Regions from separate parts of the Massilia sp. CCM 8734 genome, predicted to be linked through region 3. Evidence: riboswitches for the same ligand, from Rfam matches in the RefSeq annotation. Region 3 holds a riboswitch; each other region holds the start of a gene.

Region 1 (7,070 bases), on a different contig from region 3:
GCGCGCGGCGCTCATGGACTGCAAGGTCGCGCGCGGCACCGCCAACTTCGCGCAGCAACCTGCCATGAGCTGGGCCGAATGCGCCGCCGCCCTGGCGCACGGCATGCGCATCGTCGGCAACCTGGAGGGCAATGTCATCGGCTTCGGCGAAATGGGCATCGGGAACACCACCGCCGCCGCCGCGCTGATGCACAAGCTGACCGGCGTGCCGGTGGCCCACTGCGTCGGCGCCGGCACCGGTTTGTCAATCGAGGGCGTGCTGCACAAGCAAAGCGTGATCGAGGCGGCCGTCGCCCTGCATGGCGACATGAGCGAGCCGCTCGACATCCTGGCCACCTTCGGCGGCTTCGAGATCGCCATGATCGTCGGCGCCATGCTCAAGGCGGCCGAACGGCGCATGGTGCTGCTGATCGACGGCTTCATTGTCAGCAGCGCGCTGCTGGTGGCGGCGCGCCTGCAGCCGGCCATCCTCGACTACTGCGTATTCTCGCACTGCTCGGACGAAGCCGGCCACGCACGCATGCTCGAGCACTTTCACGCCAGGCCGCTCCTGAACCTCGGCCTGCGCCTGGGCGAAGGCACCGGCTGCGCACTGGCGCTGCCGCTGCTGCACGCGGCCGTCAACTTCCTCGGCGAGATGGCCACCTTCCAGTCGGCGCGCGTGGCCGGCCAGTCGGCGTAAAAACACGCCATGGCCAGCATCGTCCACCAGTGCCGGCTGTTCTTCATCGCGCTGCAATTTTTTACGCGCGTGCCGATTCCGGGCTGGGTGGGCTTCGATCCATCCTGGCTGCACCATGCGTCACGCTATTTTCCGCTGGTCGGGGTGGTGGTGGCCAGCGTGGCGGCGGCGGTGTACGCCGGCGCGGCGGCGCTTTTTCCGGCCCCCGTGGCGGTGATATTGTCGACGGCGGCGGCCATCTACCTGACCGGCGCCTTCCACGAAGACGGCCTGGCCGACATGTGCGACGGCTTCGGCGGCGGCTTGAGCACAGAGCGCGTGCTCGAGATCATGAAGGACTCGCGCATCGGCACCTATGGCGCGGTCGGCATGGGGCTTACGGTGGGCCTCAAGTGCGTGCTGCTCGCGTCCCTGCCCACACCGGCCGTCATCGTCGCGCTGTTCATCGCCCATCCTTTATCGCGCCTTGCGGCGGTGAGCCTGATCTGGGAAATGGAATACGCGCGCGCCGACGGCAAGGCCAAGCCGATGGCCCAGCATATGAGCCACCGGGAATTCGGCATCGCCTGCGCCTGCGCCGGCATGCCCGCGCTGGCCCTAGCAACGGCCGGCATGCTGCCCTGGCTTGCACTGCTCGCCAGCGTGGCCGGCGCCGCGCTGGTGGCGTGGTGGCTGGGCGCCAAGTGCCTGCGCCGCATCGGCGGTTACACCGGCGACTGCCTGGGCGCCGTGCAGCAGGTGGCCGAAGTGGTCATCTACCTGGCGCTGCTGGCGTTTTTCCATCGCGGCGCCTGGCCCTGACATGCGCCTGTATCTGGTGCGCCACCTGGCGCCGCAGGTGGCGCCAGGTGTGTGCTACGGGCGCACCGACCTGGCTGTCGATCCCGGACTGCAGGCGCTGGCCCTGCCCGCCCTGCGCCAGCGCCTGCCGGCCGGCGCACCGATGTTCTCGAGCCCCCTGCGGCGCTGCGCCGGACTGGCGCAAGCCCTGGGCGGGGCGGCGGTGCGCTACGACCCTCGCCTGGCCGAACTCGATTTCGGCGACTGGGAAATGCGCCGCTGGGACGACATCGAGCGCGCCGCCATCGACGCCTGGGTCGCCGACATGGCCGGCTACCGCCCGGGTGGGGGCGAAAGCGTGACCGACATGGCGCGGCGCGTGTCGGCGTTTTATGCCGATTGCATGCGTTCGCACACGAGCGCCGCCATCGTCATCTGCCACGCCGGCGCCATCCGCCTGCTGCTGGCCCGCGCGCGCGGACTGGCGCCCGAGGCCATGGCGCTGGAAGCGGCGCAGCGTCCCCACGCCATCGCCTACGGCGAGACCGTCACCATCGACTGTGTATAATTATCGGGTTTTGGTGCCCGCGCCCATGTCCATGAGCGCAGTTAAACTGGGAAACACGAAGCCTGCAACAGGCCAACGTGTGCTGCCCCCGCAACGGTAAGCAAATGTCGCTGACATGGCGACGAGCCGCCTCGATTGACCACTGTGCATTTGGCATGGGAAGGTGAGACGGCCGCATTTGCCAGCCCGGATACCGGCCAACACAGGTGGGAACGTGCGGCAGTTGCACGCTCCTTTTCAATCTGGCCAACGGGGACGTCGGCCGGTTGCTCGCAATCGCATTCACTGAAGACTTGTCATGACCTTTCCTGTTGTACGCCACGCGGCCCTGACGTCGCTCGCGCTAGCTTTTACCTCCCCTTGCGCCCTCGCCGACAGCCCCATCGATTCGGCAGCTACTGCCAATACTGCCGTCATCATCACCGCCGCGCGCGCGCCGCAGCCGTCGATCGATGTCCTGAGCGACCATGTCTTGATCAGCGCGACCGACATTGCGCGCTCGGGCGCGGGCAATGTCGTCGACCTGCTGCAAAAGCAGCGCGGCATCGAAATCACCCGTAACGGCGGTCCGGGCGCGGCATCGCAAGTGTTCATCCGGGGCGGCGACCCCAAGCAGACCGTGGTGCTGGTCGACGGCGTGCGCATCGGCTCGTCCACCATCGGCATCGCCAACTGGGCCACCCTGCCGCTGGCGAACATCGACCGCGTCGAAATCGTCTACGGCCCGCTGGCCACCATGTACGGCGCCGACGCCATCGGCGGCGTGGTGCAGATCTTCACCCGGCGCGGCGCCGGTCCGGCCAGCGTGACGGCGTCCGTGGAAGCGGGCAGCGACAAGGCGCGCGCCATGACGTTCGGCGTGGCTGGCGCCAGCGAAGGCGAGAACAGCATCCACTACGCTTTTGGTGCGTCCAAGGACAAGGACGAAGGCTTCTCGGCCACCAAGCCGGGCGCCTCGTCGTATAACAAGGACAACGACGGCTACGCGCGCGACAGCGCCAGCGGCCAGTTGGGCATCGTGCTGGCCAAGGGCCATGAAGCGGGGCTGCTGTACCTGCACAGCCACCTGGCGTCGCAGTACGACTCCGGCCCGAACCCGTTCGACGTGCGCAGCGTGCAAAACATGGACAACATCGCCGTCTACTCCAAACACCAGTTCACGACAAGCTGGAAAATGAGCCTGCAGGCCTCCGAGGCCGACGACAAATCGGTCAACTTCACCAGCGCCACGGCCAGCAACCGCATCGACACGCGCGCGCACGCCTACAGCATGCAGCACGACATCGCCCTTGGAAGCGACCTGCTGCAACTGGTGCTCGAACGTCGCGTGGAAAGCGTGTTCGCCGACACCACGCGCGCCTTGAACGCCAGCCGCGCCACCAATTCGGTCGCCGCCGCCTACTCGGCGAAGCGCGGCAACCACCTGGCCAGCGCCAGCGCGCGGCGCGACGACAGCACCCAGTACGGCGACAAGACCACCGGCGGCATCGGCTATGGCTACAAGCTCACGCGCGCGCTGCGCGTGAACGCCAGCGCCGGCACCAGTTTTCGCGCACCGACCTTCAATGAACTGTATTACCCGGGCTACGGGGTCGATACCAACAAGCCGGAACAGGGTAAAAACGTCGAAGGCGGCGCCTACTACAACGACGGCACGACCGAGGCCAGCGCGATCTGGTACCGCAACCGCCTGACCGACCTGCTGGTCAACACCGGCAAATGCCCGGTGCAGCTCGATTCGCACCCGAACGGTTGCGCCTACAACGTCAACCGCGCCACGCTCGAAGGCGTCAGCCTCGGCGCGCGCACCCGCCTGGGCGATGTCGACATGAGCGGCTCGCTCGACTTCCAGGACCCGCGCGACGACACCACCGGCAAAAACCTGCAACGGCGCGCCAAGCGCCACGCCAAGTTCGCCGTGGAGTACAACGCGGGCGACCTGATCGCCGGCGTCGGCGTGCAGGTATCCGGCAAGCGCTTCGACGACCTGGCCAACCGCACCACGCTGCCCGGCTACGGCGTGGTGAACCTGTTTGCCTCGTACCGATTTGCCCACGACTGGTCAGCCGTGCTACGGTTGAACAACATCGCCGACAAACAATACGAACTGGCGCGCAATTACGCCACCGCGGGCCGCCAGGTGTTTGCCGGCATCCGCTACGGCATCCGTTAAGCACCATTAAGCACCAAACAGGAGTCGCATGCATCCGTTCTTTCGCACTATGCGCCACCGGGCCAGCGTCATCATCACCACGCTGACGCTGCTGGCATTGGCAAGCCTGGTCATCGCCGGGATGGTCGGCTCGGTGCCGGTCCCGCTGGCGGAGATGCCGGGCGCGCTCATCGCCCTTGCGAAAGGCGACACCTCGACCCTGGCCGCCACCCTGCTCGACCTGCGCCTGTCGCGCGCACTGGTGGCCTTTGTCACCGGCGGCGCGCTCGCGTTGGCCGGCGTGATGATGCAAGCCTTGCTGCGCAATCCGCTGGCCGAGCCGTATGTACTCGGCATCTCGGCCGGCGCCTCGGTCGGCGCGCTGGCCGCGCTGCTGTTCATGTGGGCCATGTGGATGGTCGACCTGGCCGCCTTCGTGGGCGCGGTGGCCGTCTCGATGCTGCTGTATATGCTGGCCCGGCGCGACTTGCGCGGCAACGCGGCGGCCGAAGGCGGCTCGTCGCTGCTGCTGCTGACCGGCGCCATTCTCTCCACCTCCTGCATTGCGCTGGTCACCCTGATGCTTTCGATTGCGCCCGAAAGCCGTCTGCGCAGCATGATTTTCTGGATGATCGGCGACATCGCCGGTGCGCCTTTGCGCCCGCTGCCGTGGATTGTGCTGGCCGTGGGCCTCGTGTTTGCCCTGCGCAGCGCCCGGTCGCTGAACGTGCTGGCGTTGCACGCGGAAGCCGCCGCCACCCTGGGCATCCGCGTCAGCGCCCTGCGCAAGGGACTGTTTTTCTGCTCCGGCATGTTGACCGCCAGCGCCGTGACCAGCGCCGGCAGCATCGGCTTCGTGGGCCTGATCGTGCCGCACGCCTGCCGTTTCGCCTGCGGACCCGATCACCGTCTGCTGATCCCCGCAGCCACCCTGGCCGGCGGCGCCTTCCTGGTGCTCGCCGATACTCTGGCGCGCACCGTGCTCGCGCCGCAGCAACTGCCGGTGGGCGTGATCACGGCGCTGATCGGCGCACCTGTCTTTTTGTACCAACTCCACCGGTTGAACCGCTCATGATGATCGAAGCGCGCCGATTACTACTCACCGCCGGCAGCCGCACCTTGGTGAAAAACCTCGACTGGCAGGTACAAAACGGGCAGTCGTGGTGCGTCATCGGTCGCAACGGCGCCGGCAAAAGCACGCTGATGCGCACCCTGGCCGGCTTGCGCGAGCCCGATGGCGGCAGCATCGCCATCGGCGCTCGCGCGCTCAAGGACTGGCCGCTCGAAGAACTGGCGCGCCAGCGCGCCTTTTTGCCGCAATCGCGCAGCGACGCCTTTGCCTACCGCGCCATCGAAACCGTGCTGGCGGCACGCCACCCGTACCATGCCAACCGCTACTGGGAAGGCAGCGACGACTACACCATCGCCCGTGCCGCCCTGGCGTCGATGGAAGTGGCCGACCTGGCCGAGCGCGACGTACGCACCCTGTCCGGCGGCGAGCGCCAGCGCGTGGCAATCGCCGCCATGCTGGCGCAGGACACGCCATTGCTGCTGCTGGACGAGCCGGCCAACGCGCTCGACCTGGCGCACCAGCACAGCGTGATGCGCCTGCTGGCAAAGCTGTGCCGCGAGCAGGGCAAGACGGTCGTCATGATCGGCCACGACCTGAACCTGGCGCACCAGGCGTCCAGCCATGCATTGCTGATGATGGGCGACGGCGAATGGCTGGCCGGCCCGGTCGACGAAGTGATGCAAGCGCCGGTCCTGAGCCGCTACCTGGGCCACCCGATTGAAGTCCTTCCCCACGGCAGCCGCCGTATTTTCATCCCAACCGAGGAATCCGCATGATTGACGACACCGCACACAGCGAACTGAATGAACGCCACCGCGTCCGCATGGAACGCAAGAAGGCCATCATCGACCAGAAGATCGCCGAGGCGCAGAAGGAAATCGGCATCATCATCGTCAACACCGGCAACGGCAAGGGCAAAAGTTCGAGCGGTTTCGGCATGGTGGTGCGCGCCATGGGGCACGGTATGAAGGTGGCCGTGGTCCAGTTCATCAAAGGCGCCATGTCGACCGGCGAAGAAAAATTCCTGCGCCGTTTTCCCGACGAAGTGAGTTTTCACGCGATGGGCGAAGGCTATACCTGGGACACCCAGAACCGCGAACGCGACATCGAAAAAGCCGAGCAAGCGTGGACGCTGGCCAAGGGCTTCCTGTCAGACCCGGCGATTGGGCTGGTGCTGTTCGACGAACTCAATATCGCGCTCAAGTATAAATACCTGGACGTCCACGCCGTCATCGCCGACCTGCTCGACCGGCCCGAGATGCAGCATGTGGTCATCACCGGGCGCGGCGCACCGGACGAACTGATTGCGATTGCCGACACCGTGACCGACATGACGGTCGTCAAGCACGCCTTCAAGGCCGGCATTGCAGCGCAGGCCGGGACGGAATTCTGATGAGCGATCACGCGGATGTGCGCGTACTGCTGGTGGCCGCCGTCTCGTCCGGCCAGGGCAAGACCACGGTGACGGCAGCCTTGGCGCGCGCGCTGGTGCGGCGCGGCCAGCGTGTACGCGTGTTCAAGTGCGGCCCCGACTTCATCGACCCGATGCTGCTCGAACGCGCCAGCGGTGCGCCGGTCGGTTCGCTCGACTTGTGGATGGTGGGCCGCGAACAGTGCCGCAGCCAGCTGGCCGCCGCCGCCCTTGACGCCGACGTGATCCTGATCGAAGGCGTCATGGGCCTGTACGACGGCACGCCCTCGTCGGCCGACCTGGCGCGCGAATTCGGCCTGCCGGTGCTGGCCGTGATCGACGCCTCGGCGATGGCGCAAACCGCCGGCGCGCTGGTGCTCGGCCTGCGCGACTACGGCCCTGTGG
Region 2 (7,070 bases), on a different contig from region 3:
TGGCCGAGGACGTGGGCGCGTCCGCCGGACGGTTGCCGGCGCGCGAGACGTTGCCGCTTTCGACCAGCTGGTCGAACTGGGCGTCGGTATAGACCGCGTTCGCTTCCAGGCGCCAGGCCGGCGCCAAGGCCACGCTGGCGCTCACCTCCACCCCGCGCGACGATTGCGCGCCGCCCTGGATCGACAGCGCCGGCTTGGCCGGGTCGCGCGTGATGATGTCGTCCTTGCGGATGCGGTACAACGCGGCCGTCCACTCGGCCTTGCCGCCGGCCAGCGATTGCTTGACGCCCGTTTCCAGCTGGCGCGAGCGGGTCAGCTTGTAGCGGCTGTTGGCCAGGTTCAGCGACAACAGGCTGGTCACCGGATCGCTGCCGCTGCTGACCTGGCCGTACAGCGAGGTATCCGGCGCCAGCCTCCAGGTCAGGCCCAGGCGCGCGGCGGTCGATTGCAAGGTAGCGTCGAAGCCGGCCGCCCCCTGCAGGCTGGTGCGCTCGACCTGGTAGCGGTCGTGGCGCAGGCCCGCCAGCAACAGCACAGTCTCGCTGAATCGATAAGCGTCTTCGACATACAGCGCATGCGTGACGGTATCGGTCGTGAAGTCCGGGCGCAAGGGATCGGGGCTGTCGAACACACCCGGCGCAAAACCGGTCGGCGCCACGCTCGATGCGCCGCCGTAGGGGGCGTTATTGGTGTGGGTGAAATTGATGGTGGCCGCTTCCCACCCGGCCGCCAGGCGGTTGGCGCCGGCGTCCCAGCGCGCCTCGAGCCGGTTGCCGGCCTGCTCCTGGTCGTGCGCGATGGCGATGTAGTCGCTGCGTTCGACCAGCTTCGCCTGGGCGTCGTAGAAATAGCTCTCCACATTGCGCCAGTGGCGGCGCGCCTTCATGTAAACGAGTTCGTTGCTGACGCTCAGGGCCGGCGTGACGCGCCAGGTCAGGCGGGCCAGCGCCTTGTCATCATCAAGGCCGATATCGGCGTCGCCGACGTTGTAGTTCTGCCTGCGCAGCGCGCGCGCCAGGGCGCCGTTGACCAGCGGGGTGCCGAAGTAGCGCTGCGGCTTCTGCTCCAGATGATCGAGCTGGAGCTCGAGGTCCAGCGTGGGCGCCAGCGCATACGCCAGGCTGGCCAGCACTTTGCCGTGGCGCGCATCGCCGCGTTCGATCAAGCCGTCGCTGCGGTCGGCGTAGGCGTCGATCCGGAACGCCCCGCCCTGCCCCAGCGCGCCGCTGGCGCCCACGCCGGCGCGCAGTGCACGCCCGGCCCCGATGCCGGCCATCGCCTCGAACGCGGCGGCGCGCGTGGGCGCCTTGCGCACGGCATTGATGGTGGCGCCGGTGGTGCCGCTGCCATGGATCACCGAGCCCGGGCCGCGCAGCACTTCGATGTACTCGTAGCCCCACGGATCGGCGGGATAGCTTGCCGTGCCCGAGCCGACCTGCGGGCGCTGGCCGTTTTCCAGGATGGCGATGGCGCTGTTGCCGCTAAAACCGCGCGCCGAATAGGCGATGCCGTTGCCGGGCGAGCTGATGTCGGTCAGGCCGGTGGTGCGGGTGACGGCGTCCTTGAGCTGCACGTCGCCGCGCGCTTCGATGCTGGCCGCACCGAGCGACTCTACGCTCGCCGGCAAGTCCTGCGCCGCCCGCCCGCTCCGGCTGGCGGCGCCGATCTCGCGCTTGAGGCCAAGGCCGTCGTCCGACGCCGCCTGGATGGTTACCACCGGCATCAGCGCCGGTGGCTGGGCCCGGGCGGCCGGGGCGCACAGCAGTGCGATGGCGGCGACGATGGGGCGGATGGGGGTGGAACAAGCGTGGCTGGAAAACATCATGGAAGCGCCTGACGTAGTGAATGACCGGATCGGCCGATGGTTACGTTCGCAAACGCATGCGCCGCCACCATGGCACGCGCCGCTCGCGCAGGGCGAACGGAAACACGTACAACGGCGGCGTGCGCTTGCATTGGCAAAACAGAAAAAGGACGACAAATAACAGGCAACCCCACACCCCGGGCGTTGCGCGTGCATCGTGACTGGCCGGTCTTCTGGCTCGCCGTCATCCTTCCCTGGTCTTGCCTTCCCATGCACTGCACAGTGGCGTTCGATCAAAGTCGTCAGGCTTACAGCAGCGGGGGCTGCGCCGGACTGGCGCGAGATGAAAATCTCGTGCGTCACCGGCTTCCCGTTTCACCCTCCAGCCGACAAGCGGGAGGGCACCATTCACATTGGGCGCATTTTAGTGCGCAAAATCGTTTTTGTCACATCTTTCCTGCGCCAGCCAGCGGGATGGCGTGGGGATCCACCGCCCGCTGGCCGTACTGCGCATTTACAACAAATCTACCGATTTTCAATGTTTTCTGTACAAGACGAATGGTTAATTAGCACGCTTGTGCATATTTGCAATACATTGAAATGCCCGCGTTCAGGTTGGCCGGCATGGCAGGCCTGGCGGACGGGTCCAACTAAAAAGGAGACGCTTCATGAGCATTCGCTTTCGTCGTTCTTTGCACACCTTGTTACCCTTCCTTGCACTACTCGCCCCGGCTTCCGAGGCAGCCGCCAGCACCCTGAACCAGAACGCCTCGTGGACCATCGACCGGGCCGGCACCAGCACCAAGTACCGCTCGGTGGCCTATGGCGACTCGATCTATGCCGGCTTTAACGGCTCCGTCACCAGCGCGGCCAAATACGCGGCGCCGACGGTCAACGCGGAGTATCTCTCGGGCCAGTGGGGCGCCGACGTCGAAAGCGTGCGCCGCACCAAGTCCGGCGCGGTGGCCGAGGACGTGTACAACAACAAGATCGTGGCCGAGCGCTCGTATATGCAAGCAAGTAACACGCGCGTGGTCACCTTCGAAATGTGCGGCAACGATGGCTTGCAGGCGCGTTCGGCCTTCAAGAGCCAGACTGGCACCTGCAACTACAGCGTGCTGACCGCCGCCGAAACCAGCTGCAAGAAGTATGTGACGGCCGCGATGGACTACATCAACGCCAACGCCTACGCCGGGGTCAAGCTGAAGGTCGTCTCCAACCTGCACTATCCGGGCTACGCGGTGGACAATGTGCAGAGCACCTGCAAGGATGCGGGCACCGGCGCCACCGTCAAAATGCAGGACAAGTTCCTGCCCGCGCTGGCCAGGATGAACTTCATGATGTGCGACGTGGCGCGCCAGAAGGGCTTCCAGTGCGCGGATAATTTTGCCCAGTACATGGGCGCCGACTACGACAGCAACGGTGACGGCCGCATCGACGCCGAGGGCTTGCGCTATGTGAGCGGCGAGAGCGAAACGAGCTACGTCAACCGCCTGACCACGGCACTGCGCTCGACCATCCGCGACGCCAACACGCACTTTGTGTCGGCGGGCAGCAGCTACGACTACATCCAGTCGGACGACACCCACCCGACCTACAATGGCAGCACCTTCAGTTCCGGCCTGTTCGGCAGCACCACCGGCAGCGGCGCGCCGCGTTACACGAGCTTCAGCGGCGGCAAGAATCCGATCTGGAACCAGTACGGCCATGAGCGCATGGGCTGGGCGGTGTCGACCTACAATCCGGTCACGCCGTAAGCAGCGGGCGCCGATCCGTGGACACGCCTCCGCGTTCCGGGCCGGCGCAGTCTGGCAGCGAGCAGTCCGCTGCCAGCCGCGCCTGGCGGCCCTCCCGGGGCCGCGCCGTCATCGTCATGCTGCTGGCTCTTGCCTGCGGCGCCGCGCTGTTCTTTTTATGGAAGCCGACCCGCAGCGGGGCCGGCGCCGCCGCGCCGATGGCGGCAGCGCCGCCGCAGCCGACGCATCGGCCGGCTGCGGGCGTCGCACGCGCGCCAGCGCCTGTGCCGGGGCCGGCCGCGCCGGCGCGCCCGCCCGAAGGTGACGCCGACCCCACGCGCGACCTGTCGAGCTACGTCGCGCGCGGGGAAAATCCCAGCATGGCGCAAGTCATCGAACGCCTGCACGAGCGCGGCATCCATTCCGGCCTGGGCGCCTTTTCGCCACCGGGAACGAGTCCGCCGCTGGTCGGGCTGGCGGTGCCCGAGGATTTCGTTTTGCCGAAGGGCTATGTGCGCCATCACCAGGCCACCGATGACGGCCAGCGCATCGAAGCGGTGCTGATGTTTGCACCCGATTTTCAGTTGGTCGATGCCAGCAACAAGCCCATCGAGATGCCCAAGAACCTGGTCGTCCCGCCGGAACTGGCGCCGCCCGGCTTGCCGATCCGGCGCATCGTCATTCCACCGGCACGGTCGGGGCGCTGACCACCATGGCCTTATTGAATCACGCGACAGTGCGCACTGCCGGGGGCATCCTCGCCAGCGGCGCCATGGTGGCGCTGTATGCGCGCGGCGGCGTCGCCTGGCCGCTCGGGTTCGTACTGCTGGCGCCCTGGCTGCGCATCCTGGACGCCAGCCCCACCTTGGCGGCGACCTTGCTGCGCGCCTGGCTCATGTCGCTTGCCTACACGGCGGCGGCGTTCGCCTGGTTCGGCTCCGCGCTCGGGATCTATGCGCAGGTCGGCGCGGCCACCGGCGTGGCGCTGCTGCTGCTCGCCGCCCCGCTGTTCCAGCCGCAATTCATCGTCTTCGCCCTGGTGCGCCACATCACGCTGCGCCGGCATGGCGCCGTGCTGGGCGCACTGGCCGGTGCGGCGGCCTGGGTGGCGACCCAGGCCGCCGCGCCCGGCTTGCTTGGCGACACGCTCGGCCACGGGCTGTATCCATCGCGCCTGCTGCGCCAGGGCGCCGACGTGGGCGGCACCGCCGGCCTGACCGTTCTGCTGTTGCTGGCCAACGAAGGCGTGGCGGCGGCGCTGGCGCGCCGTGCCGATGGCTGGCGCGTCGCCGCCCGCCCGCTCGCGGCCGCCGCGCTGGCGCCGCTGCTGCTGGCCGGCTACGGCCTGGTGGCGCTGTCGGCCAGCCCCGCTCCCGCCGGCAAGCCGCTGCGGGTGGGATTGATCCAGTCGAACATCGTCGCCTACGACCGCCAGCGCCAGGAAAAGGGAACCCACGCGGTGGTGCGCGAGATTCTCGATACGCATTTCGCGATGAGCTACGACGCTGTCGTGCGCCAGCGCGCCGATGCGGTGCTGTGGCCGGAAACGGCCTACCCCACCACCTTCGGCCATCCGAAGAGCGAGGCGGGGGCCGACTTCGATCGTGAGATCCTGGCCATCGTCAATGCCGCCGGCGTGCCGTTCGTGTTCGGCACCTACGATCGCGACAGCGCCGGCGAATACAACGCCGCCGCGTTCGTGCAGCCAGGCGCCGGCCTGACGGGTTTTTATCGCAAGACGCACCTGTTTCCACTGACCGAGTACGTGCCGGCCTGGCTGGACGGGCCGCGCTTGCGGCGCGCCCTGCCCTGGACCGGCGACTGGCGGCCCGGCAACGGCGCACGCGTGTTTCCATTGCGCCTGGCCGACGGCCGCGAGATTCCGGTGCTGCCCCTGATCTGCCTCGACGATGTCGATCCCGCCCTGGCCATCGACGGCGCGCGCCTGGGTGCGCAAGCCATTCTCACGATGTCGAACGACTCCTGGTTCAGCGCCAGTCCGCTGGGGGCGGAAATGCACCAGGTGGCGGCGGCGTTTCGCAGCATCGAAACGCGCCTGCCGCAGTTCCGCGCCACCACCAACGGTTACAGCGCGGCGATCGACGCGACCGGCGGTGTGCTGGCCGGCACGCGCATGGGCGAACGCATCCTGGTCATCGCCGATGTACCGGTGCGCGTCCCGCCGCGCACCTTGATGGTGATCTGGGGCGACTGGGTCGGACTGGCGGCCGGCGCCTTCCTGCTGGTACTGGCGGCATGCTCGGCGTGGCCAGCGTGGCGCCCGCGCGCCGCGCACGCGCCGGCGCCTGTGGACCTGAGCATGCCGGGGCCGGTCGATGTGGCCGTGCTGTCGCCCGCCGCACGCATGGCGGCGGGCCTGTTGCGCGTGTTCGCGCGCGGCAGCCTGCTCTGGATGTGCATGACGCTGCTGCTTGACGAGGCCTTGCGCACCAACACGCTGGCGCAAATGCGCATGTTTTCCGCGTTCTTCCTGGCGCCGGAAGCGGCCGCGTGGTGCGTGCTGTTCCTGTTTTCCGCAAAGCTGTCGCTCGCCGATGGCAGCCTGGTGCTGGCACGCGACGCGCGCCGCCTTCAGATCGCGCTGGCCGACATCGCCACGGTGCGGTGCTGGCGCCTGCCGCTGCCCTGTCCCGGGATCTCGGTGCGGCTCGCCGGCGGGCAGCGTTACGCGCTGGCGCTGACCGATCCGGGCGCGCTGGCCGCGCACCTGGCTGGCGCCGGCGGCCCGGCCATCCAGCAGCGCACGCATTCGCGCACGGTGATGCAAGCCTACGCGCAAGCGGCGCTGGCGATGCGGCGCTCGCGGCTCGATCATCCGGTCGCCAAGTTCGTGCTGCTGCCGCTGGCGCTGGCGATTCCGGCTTTCCACCTGCACCAGCAAATTTCGTACGGCGGCCCGTTCGGGGAATACTACAGTTTTGGACTGAAGGCTTACCTGACCGCCTTTGCGCTGTGGTGGGCGGCCTGGGCGATCGGCGTGGTGCTGAGCGGCGCGCTACTGCGCTCGGCAATTGAAAGCGCGACCCTGCTGGCGGCATGGCTGCGGCCCGCACGCGCGGTCGATATCCGCCAGCGGCTCGAACGCGGCGGCCACCTTGCGCTGTTTCTCGGCCTGCCGGCGTGGCTGCTGCTGACCATCTTCCGCGCTTAGGAAACCGACTTGAGAATACCGTGCGCCAGTGAGCCGCGGCCCTGGCTAGCGTCGTGGGTTAGCCGGGGGAGTCCGGCATCAGGCGGACGCCAAAATCGGCGGGCTTGAATGCGGCGGGCCAAGGCCGCTCCAGCATGAGGTCGGCAGCCAGGGAGCCGAGCGTATCGGAACAGGCGGCGCTGGAACCATTGCCAGCCGTTGCGACAAACAGGCCATTGCCCAGGGCATCGATATATGGCTTGCCGTGATCGCTGTACGTGACCAGGCAGCGCTTGACCTGAACCGCGCTCACGTCAAGGCCGGGAATCAATGCGCACAGGGCCTGCACCATATCCTGTCTTGGATGCTGGCATCCATG
Region 3 (7,070 bases):
TCTTCGCGCGGGTGCGCGTTGCGCGCGTACGGCGCCTGGCCCCAGTGCAGCAGGGCGGTGGTGCGCTCCGACGGCGGCAGCTTGAGGACCATTTGCAGCCAGTCGTCGAACTGGTGCGACGCCAGCCTGCCTTCCGGCCCGAACTGGCGCAGGTTATGGTAGCTCAGGCCACTGCCGATAATCAAAACTCCCTCGTCGCGCAGCGGCGCCAGCGCGCGCCCGATCTTCACGTGCGTCAGCGGATCGAAGCCGTGTTTGAGCGAGAGTTGCACCACCGGCACGTCGGCCTCCGGGTACACCGGATACAGCATCGAAAACGTGCCGTGGTCAAAACCGCGCTGCGGATCGAGCGAGACCGCATGCCCGGCTGCGGCCAGCAAGTCGGCCGCGCGTGCGGCCAGTTGCGGCGAACCGGGGGCCGGATACTTGATCTGGTAGGTGTGGGCCGGAAAACCGCCGTAATCGTAGATCATCGGCGGCTGCGCGGCGGACGACAGCATCAGCTCCTGTTCTTCCCAGTGGCCGGAAATGACCAGCACCGCGGCCGGCTTGACATCGCCGACCTGGCGCCGCATGTCGACCAGCGACGCTTCCAGCACGGCGTAGGTGTCGCCGTACTGTTCCTTCATGAACGGCCACGGGCCGCCCCCGTGCGAGACGAAATAGCTTGGGAGACGCGTGTTCATATTGGCACCGGAAGTTGATGTGTATCCTCCATATGCGGACGTGTACACTCGTTTTCAACCCGATGATTTACTATGCGTTCGCGGCTATGGCGTTCTGTGGCGCGTTTTCTTAGGCAAATAAAACGGGGCTCTTTTAGAGGAATTTGATGTGACTTTATTATCTGGCACTGCTACTCATCTGGTTCTTCGTGCTCCGGATTGTGGCCAAAGGCGTCACATGGATGCTGTATAGCCGGGATAAGCGCATGACCGTCATTGTTTTCATGGCTATCGTGTATCCCCTGCCGCTTGCAGACGAACTTGTTGGAGCAGTGCAGTTTGGCATGCTATGCGCAAGCCAGGAAGCGTATGTCGCCCCGGATGCGGAGCAAAAGAAGGGAACAAACGTCCGTGCAATCATTCATGAAGATGAGTATTTGGATGGCAAGGCCATTCCGATGACATCGACGGTACATGAGGTTGTTAGTGAAAGCGATAAATCATTGATTGTCCGATTTGTCACTGTCACGGCGCACAATGGGTTCCTCACCAGGAAGTTCCAATTGAACGAAGGCGGTAGCCCGTTGTTGTTTTCAGGCTCTTGCGACCAAAAAGTAAGACATACACTCTTTATTGATTACAATTTTATCAATTAATTCTATTGACAAGGAAACGCATATTCGCGACAGCGTACGGCGGCGGTCCCGCTTAGCCAGCCGGCGCCTGCCGTGCCAGGGCAATCACCGCAAAACCGGTGAATAGCGGCTATATCAAGCCATGCGCGTGCGCGCCAGGTCGATCAGGGCGAACAGGCGCGCGCTGCGCATCCAGCCGATGACGACGACCGCCGCCTGCGTGAGCAGCAGCGCCCCGGCAAAGCTCAGTGCATCGACGCCCGCCGTGTGGGCGCGCGCCAGCGACAGCAGGGCGGCCAGCGCGAGGCCGACGATGCTGATGCCGATATAGGAGCCCAGCGCGGCCAGCGGATGGCGCGCCAACAGCGTGCAGCCCGCCAGCCAGGCCGACCAGGCGGCCCGTTTGCGCGGGTCGTACGCCAGGAACGCGCGGCCGGCATCGAGCGACGCCGCGGCAAGCCCCATCAGCAGCACCGTGAGTGCTTGCGCCAGCATCATCGGCAGCGCCGCTTCGCCGCTCGCGGCGACCCTGGTGGCGTGCATGGCTGCCGCTTCGATGGCGGTCTTGCCAACCATGAACGCCGCGCCCAGCGGCAGCGCGCCCCAGCCCAGCATGCGCAGCATCGGCGCGTAGTAGTCGACGCCGCCGCGCGTGAGCGCCGCAAAGCCGGGCGCCTTGTCGGCCCGCGCCGCCGTCGCCGCCATCCCCGTGAGCATCGGCGAAATCAGCAAGGTGGCGATCAGCGCCATGGCGCCGGCCTGGGTGAACGCCACCTGGTTGCGGCCGTGGATGGCCAGCAGGTCGCTGATGGCGGTCATGTCGAGCGCGCGCGCCAGTGTTTGCGCGTGCACCGAATAATCGAGGTGCGTCGACAGCAGGTGCCAGGCCGGCAGCGCCAGGATCAGGGTTGGCACGAGCATCCACAGGGTCCACAGCAGCAGCAGGCGCCATTGCAGCGCCGCGCGCGCCGCACGCGGTACGGATGCCATCGAAAAGGCGGGCGTCTGGTTCATCACACGGTCGCAATCAGGGAAAAGAGGATGTTGAAAAACGCCGCCACATCGCCCGTCCATCTGCGCGAGGCGCTGCCATCGGGCGCCAGTGTGCGGCTGTCATCGAGTTTGCTGGTGTCGAGGTAGTGCTGGCGCCTGGGATCGAGTTCGGCCGATACCGCCCTGGCCGGCTTGACCCAACTGAAGGTGCGCCAGCGCTGCTGGTCGTCCCACACCACGGTCTCGCTGCTGCCGTCGGCAAATTTGACCAGCAGGCTTTGCGCCACCGGCGCGCCGCGCCGCTGCAAGGTGACGCTGGTGCGCCACGGGCGCGCGGCGCCGGCCTTGGCGGCGACTTCTTCCTCGCTCGAAAAGCGCGAGATGCGGTCGTCCACGCTGGCTGCGGCGTACACCTGCTGCGCGAACGCCGCGTACACGGCGGCGCGCTGGCCGCTTACCTCGGCCAGCGTTTCGCGCAGGTCGGCGATGCTCGGATGGCGGAACTTCCAGCGCTTGTAGTATTCCTTGAAGGCGCGTTCGGTCGCCTCCTTGCCGATGCGCTCTTCCAGGTCGCGCAGCATGGTGGCGCTGCGCACGTACACCGGGCCGATGCCCTGCAAGCGCATGTGGGCGTTCTGCCCGATCGGGTCGGCCGGTTCGTGACGCGGGGCGTCGTGGCGTTCGACATCGAAGCCCTTGAAACCGGGCGCCAGGCCGAGCGCCTTGAGCCAGCGCGGGCCCGGATACACCTGCTGGCCGCTCTCGCGCAGCATGCGGTAGTCCCAGTATTCGTTCAGGCCTTCGTCGAGCATCGGCTCCTCGAATTCGTTGGACGCGACGATGCCGTAAAAGTAGCCGTGGCCGACTTCGTGGATGGTGACGAAATCGAGGTCGAAGGCGCCGGCCGTGCCGGGCACCACCTTGTCGTGGCCGGTGGCGGTGATGAAGGTCGGGTACTCCATGCCGCCGGCGTCATCGGCGTTGAACGGCGGGATCACGATGGTCAGCGTTTTGTACGGATACGGGCCGAGGGTCTTCGAAAAATAGCTCAGCGCATCGGTGGCGGCCTTGAGCGCCGGCGCGGCGCTGGCCGCACGGTCGGGCGGGAACAGCACCGTCAACGCTACCTGGGCGCTGCCCTGCGCGCTCCAGGTAGCGCGCAGGGGCGGCGCGGTGCGCTTGTCGGCGGTCCAGGCGAAGTCGTGGACGTCGCCCTGCACGTAGTGGTGGGTCAGCATGCCGCCGCGTTCGGCCGGCGCCCCTTGCAGCTCGCCCGTGGCGCCCACCGTATAGCCCTTGGGCACGGTGAGCTTGACGTCGTAGCGCCCGAAGTCGGCGTAGAACTCGGACTCGTGATGGTACTCGTGCACGTTCCAGCGCGCGCGCGTGGCGCCGCGTTCGCCGGGCAGTTCGAGCACGCCGATCTTGGGGAACCACTGGGCCACCAGGTGAAAGCTGCCGAAGTAGCCGGTGTCGCACACCACGCGCGGCAGGCGGGTCAAGAAGGCGATGTCGACACTGGTGGAGGCGCCCGGCGCCACCGGCGCCGGCAGGTCGAAGCGCACCACGGTCTGGTCGCTGGCGGGGCCGTTGTCGGGATGAACAAACGACCAGCCGACCTTGGCCCCGCCCTGGGTCACGCTGCGCAGCGAAATATCGCCCCACTCGCCAGGCCGGATGGTGGCATCATTGCCGGCCTCGCGCTGCTCGGTGAAGTAGGTGCTGCCCGCGCTCTTGAAGGCGTTCATGTACAGGTGCAGGTAGACGCTGCGCACGGTCTCCTTGCTGCGGTTGCGCCAGGTGAGCTTTTGCTTGCCGTCGATCGTGTGCGCGACCGGGTCGAGCGTCGCTTCGATCTGGTAATCGACCACGCGCTCCGACAGGGTCGGCTCGCTGCCGGTGCGCGGTCCGCCCCACGCGTCCGGGGCGCTCGGCACGCTCACCGCGCCGGCCGACGGCAGGGCGAAGCCGATCCCGACATCGGTCACCGGTTCGGGGATCGGCGTGATGCTGATGTCGGCCTGCGCCAACAGTTCGGCGCCGGCGACGGCGGCAGCGGCGAGCAGCATCGCCTTGAGGGCCATGGTTCGGGTTCGGGCTTGCATGCGTTCTCCTGCGCCGCCGCCGGCGCTGACTCGATAAAAGGGTAAATGCGGGGTTTGCCGGGCGGCCGGCGCGCCGCACAGCATGCCACAACGCGCGCCGCCACGCAGTCCGGATGGCGACTCCGATTATAATGGCGCAGTTTTGGTGCCAGCCCGCGTCTTCACGCCGGCAGTTAAACGGGAAACACCCAGTGTGCTGCCCCCGCAACGGTAAGCCAGGCGCGCCATGAGCGCCTTGCCAGCCCGGATACCGGCCAAAACAGGTGGACACGATGCCGCATCGCGCGTCGGTCCGTGCAATCCGGCTTGCGGGGACGCAGGCCAGGACTCATTTTCTGAAGACGACATCATGATTTTTGCAGTATCGCCGCGCCGCGCGCTCTCCGCCAGGCCGCTCGCGCTGGCTTCCGCCCTGTCCCTGTGTTTTGCCTCCGGCGCCGCGCTGGCGGCCCAGGCCCTGCCTGAAGTAACCATCACCGGTGCGCGCTTCGCCAGCGATCCGGCGCTCGCTCCGATCGGCGCGACCGTCATCAGCGCAGACGACATCCGCCGCGCCGGCGCGGCCGACGTCAACCAGGCCATCCGCAAGATCGGCGGCGTGTACGGCCGCCAGAGCCTGGACGGTTCGCCCGATTTCAGCCTCGACTTGCGCGGCTTCGGCACCAACAGCAGCCAGAACATGGTCGTCACGCTCGACGGCGTGCGCATGTCCGAGAGTGAATTGAACAATGCGACCCTGTCGTCGATTCCGATCGAGACGGTCGAGCGCATCGAAATCATCCGCGGCGGCGCCAGCGTGCTGTATGGCGAAGGCGCCACCGGCGGCGTGATCCACATCGTCACAAAACGCCCGCAAGCGAACGGCCGGCGCGGCATGCTGCGCGCCGAAATGGGCCAGTTCGGCCTGCGCGACCTGCGCGCCGCGCTGGCCCAGTCGTGGAACGGTTTTGCGCTCGACGCCTCGGTCGGCAGCGCCCGCACCGACAACTACCGCGACCACAACGCGTTCGAGCTCGATACCTTCAGCGGCGGCGCCCAGTGGGCTTACCAGGGCGGCCGCGCTGGCGTGCGTTACGACCGGGCGCGCCAGGAGTCGGAGCTTCCGGGCGCCCTGAGCGCCTGGCAGTTCCGCCATACGCCGCGCGAGGAAAGTACCCCGGACGATGTCGGCGCGCTCGACTCGGACCGCCTGACCGCGTTTGCCGAGCAGCGCATCGGCGCCGTCGACCTGGCCGCCGAGCTGTCGCGCCGCGAGCGCACCGCCCGTTCGACCTATTTCTACACGCTCGACGGCGCGCGCGTGGCATCGAAGGCGACCTACGAGAGCGTGCAGACGCAATTCTCGCCGCGCGTGCGCCACCTGGCGCCAATGGGCGCCATGCTCAACGAACTGGTGGCCGGCATCGACCTGGTCAAATGGACGCGCGTGACCGATTCGGATTATTCGAACGCGGACGCGGCGCAAAAGTCAAAGGCGCTGTACCTGCGCGATGAACTTACCTTCGGCGGCGAGCACAAGGCCCGCGTGGCTGTGGGTGCGCGCCGCGAGCGCTTCGAGAAGGACGCGACCGATACGCTCGCCTTCGCCAAGCCTTACGACAGCAAGCAAACCCTCAACGCATGGGAAGTGCAGGGCAGTGTCGACGTCATGCCGGCCGTGAACCTGTACGCCAAGGCCGGACGCAGCTACCGCGTGGCCAACGTCGATGAAAACGGCTACCGTTCCTCGCCCGGCTTGCTGGCGCCGCAAACCTCGCGCGACCTGGAACTGGGCCTTGTCTACGGCAGCGCGAGCCTGGGCGCGAGCGCGCGCATGTTCCGCCACCAGCTGCGCAACGAGATCTTTTACGACCCGAGCGCGAACGGCGGTTACGGCGCCAACACCAACCTCGATCCGACCCAGCGCAAAGGGGTGGAAGTCGACCTGCATGCCAGCATCGCGCGCGACTGGCGCGTGAGCGGCAACTGGCAGTACGTGCGGGCGCGCTTCACCGCAGGGCGCAACGCCGGCAGCGAGATGGTGCTGGTGCCGAAGAACGTGGTCTCGGCGCGCCTGGCCTGGGCGCCGGGCAATGGCCATAGTGCCGACATCGGCGCCCAGTGGGCCGGCAAGCAGCGCTTCGGCGCCGACTTTGCCAACACCTGCGGCGTGCGCATCTCGTCGGCCACCACTTTCGACGCGCGTTATGCGCGCCAGATGGGCGCCTGGGAGTTCGCCGTGGCCGGCCTGAACCTGGCCGACAAGCGCTACACCAGCAATGCCTTCGGCTGCAACAGCGGCATCTATCCGGCCGACGGACGCCAGGTGAAGGTCTCGGCGCGCTACGACTTCTGATGGGCCAGCGCCTCGCCGTCGCCGCGCTGGCCCTGTGGGCCGGCCTTGCCGGCGCCGCCCCGGTCACGGTGGTGGACGACGCCGGCCGGCGCGTGGTCCTGGACGCGCCGGCAAAGCGCATCGTCTCGATGGCGCCGCACATCACCGAGCTGCTGTTCGCGGCCGGTGGCGGCGCACGCATTGTCGGGGCGATGAGCTACAGCGATTACCCGGCGGCGGCCAGGACGATCCCGCTGGTGGGCGACAACAGCCAGATCGATATCGAACGCGTGCTGGCGCTCAAACCGGACCTGCTGGTGGTCTGGCAGAGCGGGAACACGGCGCGCCAGCTGGAGCA
Region 4 (7,070 bases), on a different contig from region 3:
CTGCACTGAGCGATGCGTGCGCGATGTTCTACCGGATCAAGACCACGGCGGGCCGCGCGCGTGCGCCGCCGTCCATGCGAAGCGGGGTTTCGGCGCGTCGGGGAGCGGCGCCGTGGGTGGCGCGTCGGCGATGGCCAGCGCCAGCGGGTGGGGCGCGGGCGGCAACAGCAGCACGCCGTTGCCGTGGTGGCAGTACGGGCAGTGCTGGCGTTTTTCTTCGTGCGACGGCGGCGCAGGCGCGCCGCCGGCTAGCGCTTCGCCGGCGGCCGCCACGCTGCCGGCCCGGCAGATGTCGCCCGGCAGAAAACGCGCCGCGGGGTCGCCGCCGAAGGCGTGCGAGAGCGCCGGCGCGAGGACGGCCATGAGCACGGCCAGCATGGCCATCCAGGCTGCCAGGGCAAACGCCCTGCGGCTCATGCGCATCGCCGGCGCGCCGCGTGTTGCATGGTCGCGCTCAGAAGCGCCACGCCAGGCCGGCGCGCAGGGTGCGCATTTCGCCTGGATGGGTATGGATGTCGGCCACCGGCGCCGCTTCGCCCGGCAACTGCGATTCGTAGTAGTAATCGATGTCGCTGGCGCGGCGGTCCAGCAGGTTGAGCACTTCGAGGGTGAGCTTGAGGCGCGGCGCGATCCGGTAGCCGAGCTTCATGTTGAGCAAGGTGGACGACGGCGAACGCACGGAGTCGTCTTCCAGCAATGCACGCGGGCCGAAATAGCGCAGGCGCACGCCGCCCGACCACGCGCCGGCCACGCCCGAGACACCGAGCGAGGCGGTGCGGCTGATCGAACCGGGAATGAAGGCGCCGGCCGGATCGTGGTCGCGAAAGCGCGCGTGCGACCACGCCAGGTTGGCGTCGATGATCCAGTCCCTGGCGGGCGTGTAGAAATTGGCCAGTTCGATGCCGTGCCGCCGGCTCGGGCGGCCCGCTTCGGTGGTGCCAGCGTCGCCGATGAAGATCAGTTCGGAATCGAGGTCGAGCCGCCAGGCGGCGATGGTGGTCTGCATGCCCGGCACCAGCCCGGCCAGCCGCAAGCCGGCCTCTTTGCCGGTGCCGCGCACCAGCGGCGTGGCGCGCTCGATCGCGGCGCCGTCGGCGTCGACCGCCAGTCCGGTCTTGGGATCGACGGCGCCGGTGACGCCGCGCGCGTCGTTGCTGTGGAAGCCACGTCCCCAGTTCAGGTAGATCTCCGCATGTTTGCCCGCCGTGAAAATGGCGGTGAATTTTGGACTGGTGATACGCGCATCGACCTTGCCGGAGTTGGCGGGCGTGTCGCTGTCCACATCGAACGCGTAACGGTCGGCGCGCAAGCCGGCCACAGTACGCAGCCAGGGCGCCCAGACGGTGCTGTTGGAGAGATACAGCGCGCCGCTGCGCTCCTTGACGTCGTCTTCGCGCACCGTCGACATGCGCTGGCGCGCCTGGCTCAGATACAGGCCGACCGGCGCAAGGTGATCGGCGCGCAGCTGAACGCCGAGCGCGGTCTCGGAAGCGAAAGGCCCCAGCGCATGGCGCCATGTGCGCGCCGCGTTCAAGCCGAGAATGCGGCGCCTTTCGGACTGGTGGAACTGGTCGCCGTGCTCGGGGTCGCCGAGCATATAGGTAAAATCGCTGAACAGGTCGAGCCGCGATGCGATGACGTAGGCATTGACCTTGCTGGCGCCGTCGCCGTACTGGCGGCTCCACTCGCCGGACACGCTGTAGCGCGCGGTCTCGCCGCCGTCGGTCGGGGCCAGGGTGCCGTAGCGGCCGATCAAACCGGCCGCGAGCGCGCGCTGCGGCACCTGGTCGGTCGAGGTCCAGGACGAACGCATCGCCATCGCCGTCACCCGGATCTCGTCATCGCCGGTCGCGCGGTGGTACGACAGCACGCCGTTGATGCGCTTGTAGTGTTCCGGCGTTTCCCAGGGACCATCCTGGCCCGCGCGTTCGAGGGCGTACAGCAGCGTGCCGCCGGCCAGCGCGCTCGAGTTGGCCACCAGCGCGCGCTGGAAGCGATGCTGGCCCGCCTCCACGCTCAGCAAGCCTTGTTCCATCTGCCGCACGTAGTCGAACGCGGCTGCGCCGGCGGCCGAAAAGTCGCCTTCCTCGGCATAGTAAGTGCCTTTTTTGTACTGAATGGTGCTGACCAGCTCCGGAATCAGGAAATTCAGGTCCGAATAGCCCTGGCCGTGCGCGTTGGTCGGCAGGTTGACCGGCATCCCCATCACGCTGGTGCGGAAATCGGTGCCGTGATCGAGATTGAATCCGCGCGCAAAATATTGGTTGGCCTTGCCGTCGCCGGCGTGCTGGGTCACGATCAGGCCGGGCACCGCTTCGAGCAGCTCGCCGGTGCGCAGCAAGGGACGGTTTTCGAGCTGCCTGGCGGTCACCGTGCCCTGGTTGGCCGAATCGGCGACACCGAGCGGGATCAGGCTGGCGGACACGCGCACTTGCTGGACGGGAGCAGGCGCATCGTCATCGACGGCGGCGTTGGCGAAGGCGGGCAAGGCCGCCAGCAGCAGCGGCGACAGCAGGCGCAGCCCGCGTTGCGACGGGGCAGGGGTGGTGTTTTTCACGGGTACTCTCTGTAAAGACCGGACCGGCCGGCCTGTTTTTTGTACGGCGCACATCCCCGTGCACCGAGAAAAAAGAAGCGGCGGCCGACGCAGGCGTGAGAGTCGATGGCGAGGCGGGAGCGACGCCACTGCGCGCGCTCCCGGGCGATCCACAAACACGGCAATTCCCGGCCGCTTGCTTCCATGCGTCCTGGCCGGTATCCGGGCTGACAGGTCAGATTGCCTCGCCTTCCCATGCCGGCGGCACAGTGGACCATGGAGACAACCGGCCGCGCATCGTTGGACGACATGCGGCGCCTGCTTTACCGTTGCGGGGACAGCACACGTTTGCCGCTGATATCAGCGCGTGTTTCCCGTTTAACTGCCGCCTTCAGAGCAAGGCCGCGAGCACCAAAACGTGGCAATCATACGGACTGCTGAGACGTTTGGCAATATTTCCATGTGCTACGGTCCGGGTCGCCAAATGGCATGGCGCGCTCCCTTACGGCTGAATCTGACGAACAAGCAGATAGACGACCTGTGGCTGGCGATGCATTGGCGAGGGTAAGCGCACGCGCAAGGACTTGCGCCGCCGGGCGGGGGTTCAAAAGTAGCATATCGGCAAAATTTCATTGTTTCCGGCGCGCATAATCATTTATCATTCCACTATTGAGAATACGTCTCATTCACGAGGTGGTAAATGATCTGGATGTCCATCGGCGCGGCCTTGTTGGCCGCGCTTGCATTTTACCTGGCCTCGCCGCATCAGTCCCTGTGGGCGGCGGCCCCGCGGCGTCCGCTGCGCTGGCTGGCGCTGCCCTTGTGCGCGGCGTCGGTGCTGGCCGCCAGCCATGGCTACGGCTTCTGGTGCGGCGTCTTTATTGCGCTGTCCGCCCTGATGCTGGCGCTGGTGGCGCTGCCTTACGTGAATGCCTGGAGCCGGGGGCGCCATGTGGGGTAAATCGTTGGCCGCCGTATTCCTCGCGCCACCGCTCGGCGTGGCGCTGGTGGGCTTGCTGGCCCTGCTGAGTGGCAACCAGCAGCGCGACACCTTGCCGATCCTGCTGATGTTCTTCCCGACGTGGGTGGGGGCGATGGCGCTGGCCTATCATTTCAAGACCGCCCTGCGCGCCTGGCTGTGGATGGGTGGCGCCACCCTGGCCGGGTTCGGCTTGATCCATGGACTGAAGGCTGCCGGCCTGCTGAGGATTGCGGCATGAAGTCGTCCACGCTGAAAACCTACATCGCGCTGCATACCTGGGTTGGCCTGGTGGCCGGCTTTGCCCTGTTCATTGCCTTTTACGCCGGTGCGATCACCGTCTTCACCAAGCAATTGCATACCTGGGAGACGCCGTCGTCGGCGCGCGCGCCGATCGCCTCCGAGGCCGGCGCGCAAGCGCTGATCGACGCCGTGCTGCACCGGCACCCGTCGGCAGAAGCATCGTTCACGCTGCTTCTGCCCAGCGTGAATGAACCGCATTTGACGCTCGACTGGGACGAGCGCGACGCGAATGGCGGCCAGACCGAGCACCAGTTCCGCCTGGCGCCCGACGGCGCGCTGCTGGACGTCAAGCCGCAATCGGAATTGTCGCATTTCCTGTATCGCCTGCACTACACGGCCGGGCTGCCGGCAAGCTGGGGCATTTATGTGCTGGGCCTGGTCTGCATCCTGTACGGCCTGGCGCTGGCCAGCGGCGTGGTGGCGTACGCGCCGCTGTTCCTCAAGGATTTGTTCGCACTGCGCATCGGCAAAAACCTCAAGCGCATGTGGCAGGATGCGCATAATGTGATCGGCATCCTGTCGCTGCCGTTCCATATCGTGTTCGCCTGGAGCGGCGCGGTGCTGGCGCTGGGCGTGCTGCTGCTGGCCCCATTCCAGTTCCTGGTTTTCGACGGCAAGCTGCTGCAATTGATCGAGCCCGATATTGCGGCCACGGCGCCGCTAAAGGCGGCCGGCGTGGCGGGTCCGCTGCTGCCCGCGGACCAGTTGCTGGCACGCGTACGCCAGGCGGCGCCGGGCATGCTGGTGACGCACGTGTACTATCAGCACGCGGGCGACGCCAATGCCCATGTCATCGCGTACGGCGATATCGGACAGCGCACGCTGACCAGTTCCGCCGCCGTGGTGCTCAAGGCGGGCAGCGGCGCCGTGGTGCGCGTGATGACGCCGCAGCAATATAGCCCTGGGACGACCTTCCTGCGCGGCCTGCAAACGCTGCATTATGGGAATTTTGGTCATGTGGCGGTGCAGTGGATGTATTTCGTGCTTGGACTGGCGGGCGCCTTCCTGTTCTACAGCGGAAACTTGCTGTGGATCGAAGCGCGCCGCAAGCGCCAGGCGCAGCGCCAGCCGCTAAGCGGGCGGCTGATGGCCCAGGCCACCTTGGGCGTGTGCCTGGGCTGCGTGGCGGGGGTGTCGGCGGTCTTCCTGGTCAATAAATTGTTCCCCGCCGCGCCGGGCGAGCTGCCGCTGTGGGAAGAGCGCGGCTATTACGCGGTGTTCCTGGCGTCCCTCGCATGGGCCTTCATCCGGCCGCCGGCGCGCGCCGCATGGGAACTGCTGGCCTTGTGCGCCACGCTGACCCTGGCCATTCCGCTGGCACAGTGGGCGGCGAGCGGCGTCCATCCGCTGTTGTCGTTGTGGCGCGGGCAATGGGTGGTGGCGGGCGTGAACGCGGTGGCGCTGGTCGCCGGCTGCGCATTCTGGAAAATGGGGCGCGCGGCCCTCAGGCGCGGCCGCGATGGCGACCTGCACAGCGTGTGGTCGCTGCGCGCCGTCGATGCGCCTGGCGCCGCCTGACGGTGTTTCTATCATGTCGGACGTGTCCCGCATCGTTAACGAGACCGGCGCGCGCGGCGTGGTCGGCGGGGTCGGCAACGGGCCGGCGGCATTGCTGGGGGTTTAGCTGGCCGACGGCAAGGCGCTGCTGGCGGGGCGCCGCATGGCCGCTTTCACCAACGAAGAAGAGCTCTTCCTGGTGAAGGATGCGCGCACGCGCTTTGGCTTCCTGCTCGAAGAGCGCGCCACGGCTGAAGGGGCGCGCTTTGTGGCCGGCTCCAAGTACCTCGACAACACCATCGTCGACGGCCGCCTGGTCATGGGGCAGAACGCCTGGCCGCTGTCGAACTGAATAAGTTCGGTGGCCAGGTCCAGCGCGAAGTCGCCGATGAATTGGGTGTATCGGCCACCTTGGTGAACTGCATGATGCGCGATGCCACGCTGCCCTGCGGCGCAGCGGGAATCGAACCCTTCACTTTTTGCATGTTTTCATAGCAGAGAGTGTTGATTAAGAATCCCCGCGTGTCGTCCGCGTATCGTTCGTTTTCGGCGTGTCGTTCCAGTCGTACACGGGTTTGTACTGGCCCGGCTCCTTGTTCGGCATCCATTTCCCGTAATGGCGGAACACCATCTCAACGTCGACGTGGCCCACCCGCTTTGTAGCCCATCACGGATTCTCGCCAGCGAACAGCATGCGTGAGGCATAGGTGTGCCGGTTCTGGTGTTCGTGCAGCATTGAAACGGAATTGCCTACGTTCGGCGGGGGGCGACATGATCGAGACCGCAGACTCCACAGCAAGCGGAACGGACGAGGAGTTTTGACTGTGGCGATTCAGGCACCGTGCGATCGCCCAGCTGCAGGAAGTCACAGCCGGCCGGCGCTTCGACGTGGCGCTGGCTAATGTCGCCGGCGCGTGCGCAACGACCTGCGACGAGGCCATGCCGACCGTGAACGTTATCCTGGAGTCGATCCGATGAGATACCTGCTGCCGATCCTGCTGACCCTGGTGCTGCTCACCGCCTGCGCCGCCGCGCCGCCGGCCGTGCAAGAGGTCAAGGTGCCAGTCTGCTGTCCATGCGTCACGTCGGCGCCGGCCCGGCCCGCCTTCGCCAGGCGCACCCTGGCGTCGGATATCAGTGACGGCGAGAAGGTGCTGGCCCTGGCGCGCGACCTGCCGGTGCATATCAAGTACGAGGCGCTGCTGGAAGCCGTGATCGCGGGGTGTTTGTGAGCGATGCCGGGATTCCGGCATCGCCAGTTCGATATCGCGATAACGATAACGATGTCGGGCCGCTGATCCTGGAGATGCACCGGATCGATAGCCCGGACAAGTCGCCCATGCAGATGATCAGTGCGGGCCTCCTGGCGCACTACCGGCGCCAAGTAGCCGGCCGGGTAAGAGTGATCTGGAACTGGTCGGTGCGGTTAATCGTTTGCGACAAGGCAATGTTCGAATTATTGAAATGGATATTCTTGATTTTCCTGATGGCAATTGCCGCCGGCATTTTCTCGTAGAGGACAGGAAAACCATGATCATGCCGAGTGCACGCCTGTTTCCATCGCTTACTCATCTTGCACGTTCCGCGTTGATATTGCTACCGCTGGTTCACGGAACTGCCCGTGCAGAGAGTGCCCTGCCAGAGGGAACGCTGGGTTGGACGTATTACGTCAGTCTCTATAAGGAAGCTGTTGCTGCGGACCCGGTTACTGCGTGCCAAAAGACAGCGATAAATCACATGGGACACCCCTTGGTT

Evidence for each region. A riboswitch is a leader RNA that binds a small molecule or an ion and turns the genes downstream of it on or off. The one in region 3 is predicted to bind cobalamin.
Region 1: another riboswitch for cobalamin. It lies ahead of F2P46_RS33355 (TonB-dependent receptor); the one in region 3 lies ahead of F2P46_RS14110 (TonB-dependent receptor).
Region 2: another riboswitch for cobalamin. It lies ahead of F2P46_RS00535 (TonB-dependent siderophore receptor); the one in region 3 lies ahead of F2P46_RS14110 (TonB-dependent receptor).
Region 4: another riboswitch for cobalamin. It lies ahead of F2P46_RS00405 (TonB-dependent receptor); the one in region 3 lies ahead of F2P46_RS14110 (TonB-dependent receptor).

The regions. Positions count from the first base shown of each region.
Region 1 covers NZ_WHJI01000062.1:15,578-22,647, reverse strand. Annotated here, with positions in the region: gene cobT (nicotinate-nucleotide--dimethylbenzimidazole phosphoribosyltransferase) at 1-682, shown strand, start outside; gene F2P46_RS33365 (adenosylcobinamide-GDP ribazoletransferase) at 692-1,483, shown strand; gene F2P46_RS33360 (histidine phosphatase family protein) at 1,485-2,030, shown strand; cobalamin riboswitch at 2,025-2,247, shown strand; gene F2P46_RS33355 (TonB-dependent receptor) at 2,329-4,203, shown strand; gene F2P46_RS33350 (iron ABC transporter permease) at 4,232-5,257, shown strand; gene F2P46_RS33345 (ABC transporter ATP-binding protein) at 5,257-6,030, shown strand; gene cobO (cob(I)yrinic acid a,c-diamide adenosyltransferase) at 6,027-6,647, shown strand; gene F2P46_RS33335 (cobyrinate a,c-diamide synthase) at 6,647-7,070, shown strand, end outside.
Region 2 covers NZ_WHJI01000001.1:124,983-132,052, reverse strand. Annotated here, with positions in the region: gene F2P46_RS00535 (TonB-dependent siderophore receptor) at 1-1,825, opposite strand, end outside; gene F2P46_RS00530 (hypothetical protein) at 1,824-1,985, shown strand; cobalamin riboswitch at 2,010-2,228, opposite strand; gene F2P46_RS00525 (SGNH/GDSL hydrolase family protein) at 2,473-3,561, shown strand; gene F2P46_RS00520 (hypothetical protein) at 3,579-4,247, shown strand; gene lnt (apolipoprotein N-acyltransferase) at 4,253-6,712, shown strand; gene F2P46_RS00510 (FAD-binding oxidoreductase) at 6,771-7,070, opposite strand, start outside.
Region 3 covers NZ_WHJI01000013.1:49,499-56,568, forward strand. Annotated here, with positions in the region: gene F2P46_RS14090 (class III extradiol ring-cleavage dioxygenase) at 1-686, opposite strand, end outside; gene F2P46_RS14095 (hypothetical protein) at 932-1,321, shown strand; gene F2P46_RS14100 (hypothetical protein) at 1,436-2,314, opposite strand; gene F2P46_RS14105 (M1 family metallopeptidase) at 2,314-4,398, opposite strand; cobalamin riboswitch at 4,525-4,672, shown strand; gene F2P46_RS14110 (TonB-dependent receptor) at 4,748-6,733, shown strand; gene F2P46_RS14115 (cobalamin-binding protein) at 6,733-7,070, shown strand, end outside.
Region 4 covers NZ_WHJI01000001.1:99,125-106,194, forward strand. Annotated here, with positions in the region: gene F2P46_RS00400 (DUF2946 domain-containing protein) at 37-417, opposite strand; gene F2P46_RS00405 (TonB-dependent receptor) at 455-2,557, opposite strand; cobalamin riboswitch at 2,732-2,967, opposite strand; gene F2P46_RS00410 (hypothetical protein) at 3,237-3,497, shown strand; gene F2P46_RS00415 (hypothetical protein) at 3,487-3,756, shown strand; gene F2P46_RS00420 (PepSY-associated TM helix domain-containing protein) at 3,753-5,336, shown strand; gene F2P46_RS00425 (hypothetical protein) at 5,479-5,667, shown strand; gene F2P46_RS00430 (hypothetical protein) at 6,290-6,547, shown strand; gene F2P46_RS00435 (hypothetical protein) at 6,544-6,831, shown strand; gene F2P46_RS00440 (RHS repeat-associated core domain-containing protein) at 6,780-7,070, shown strand, end outside.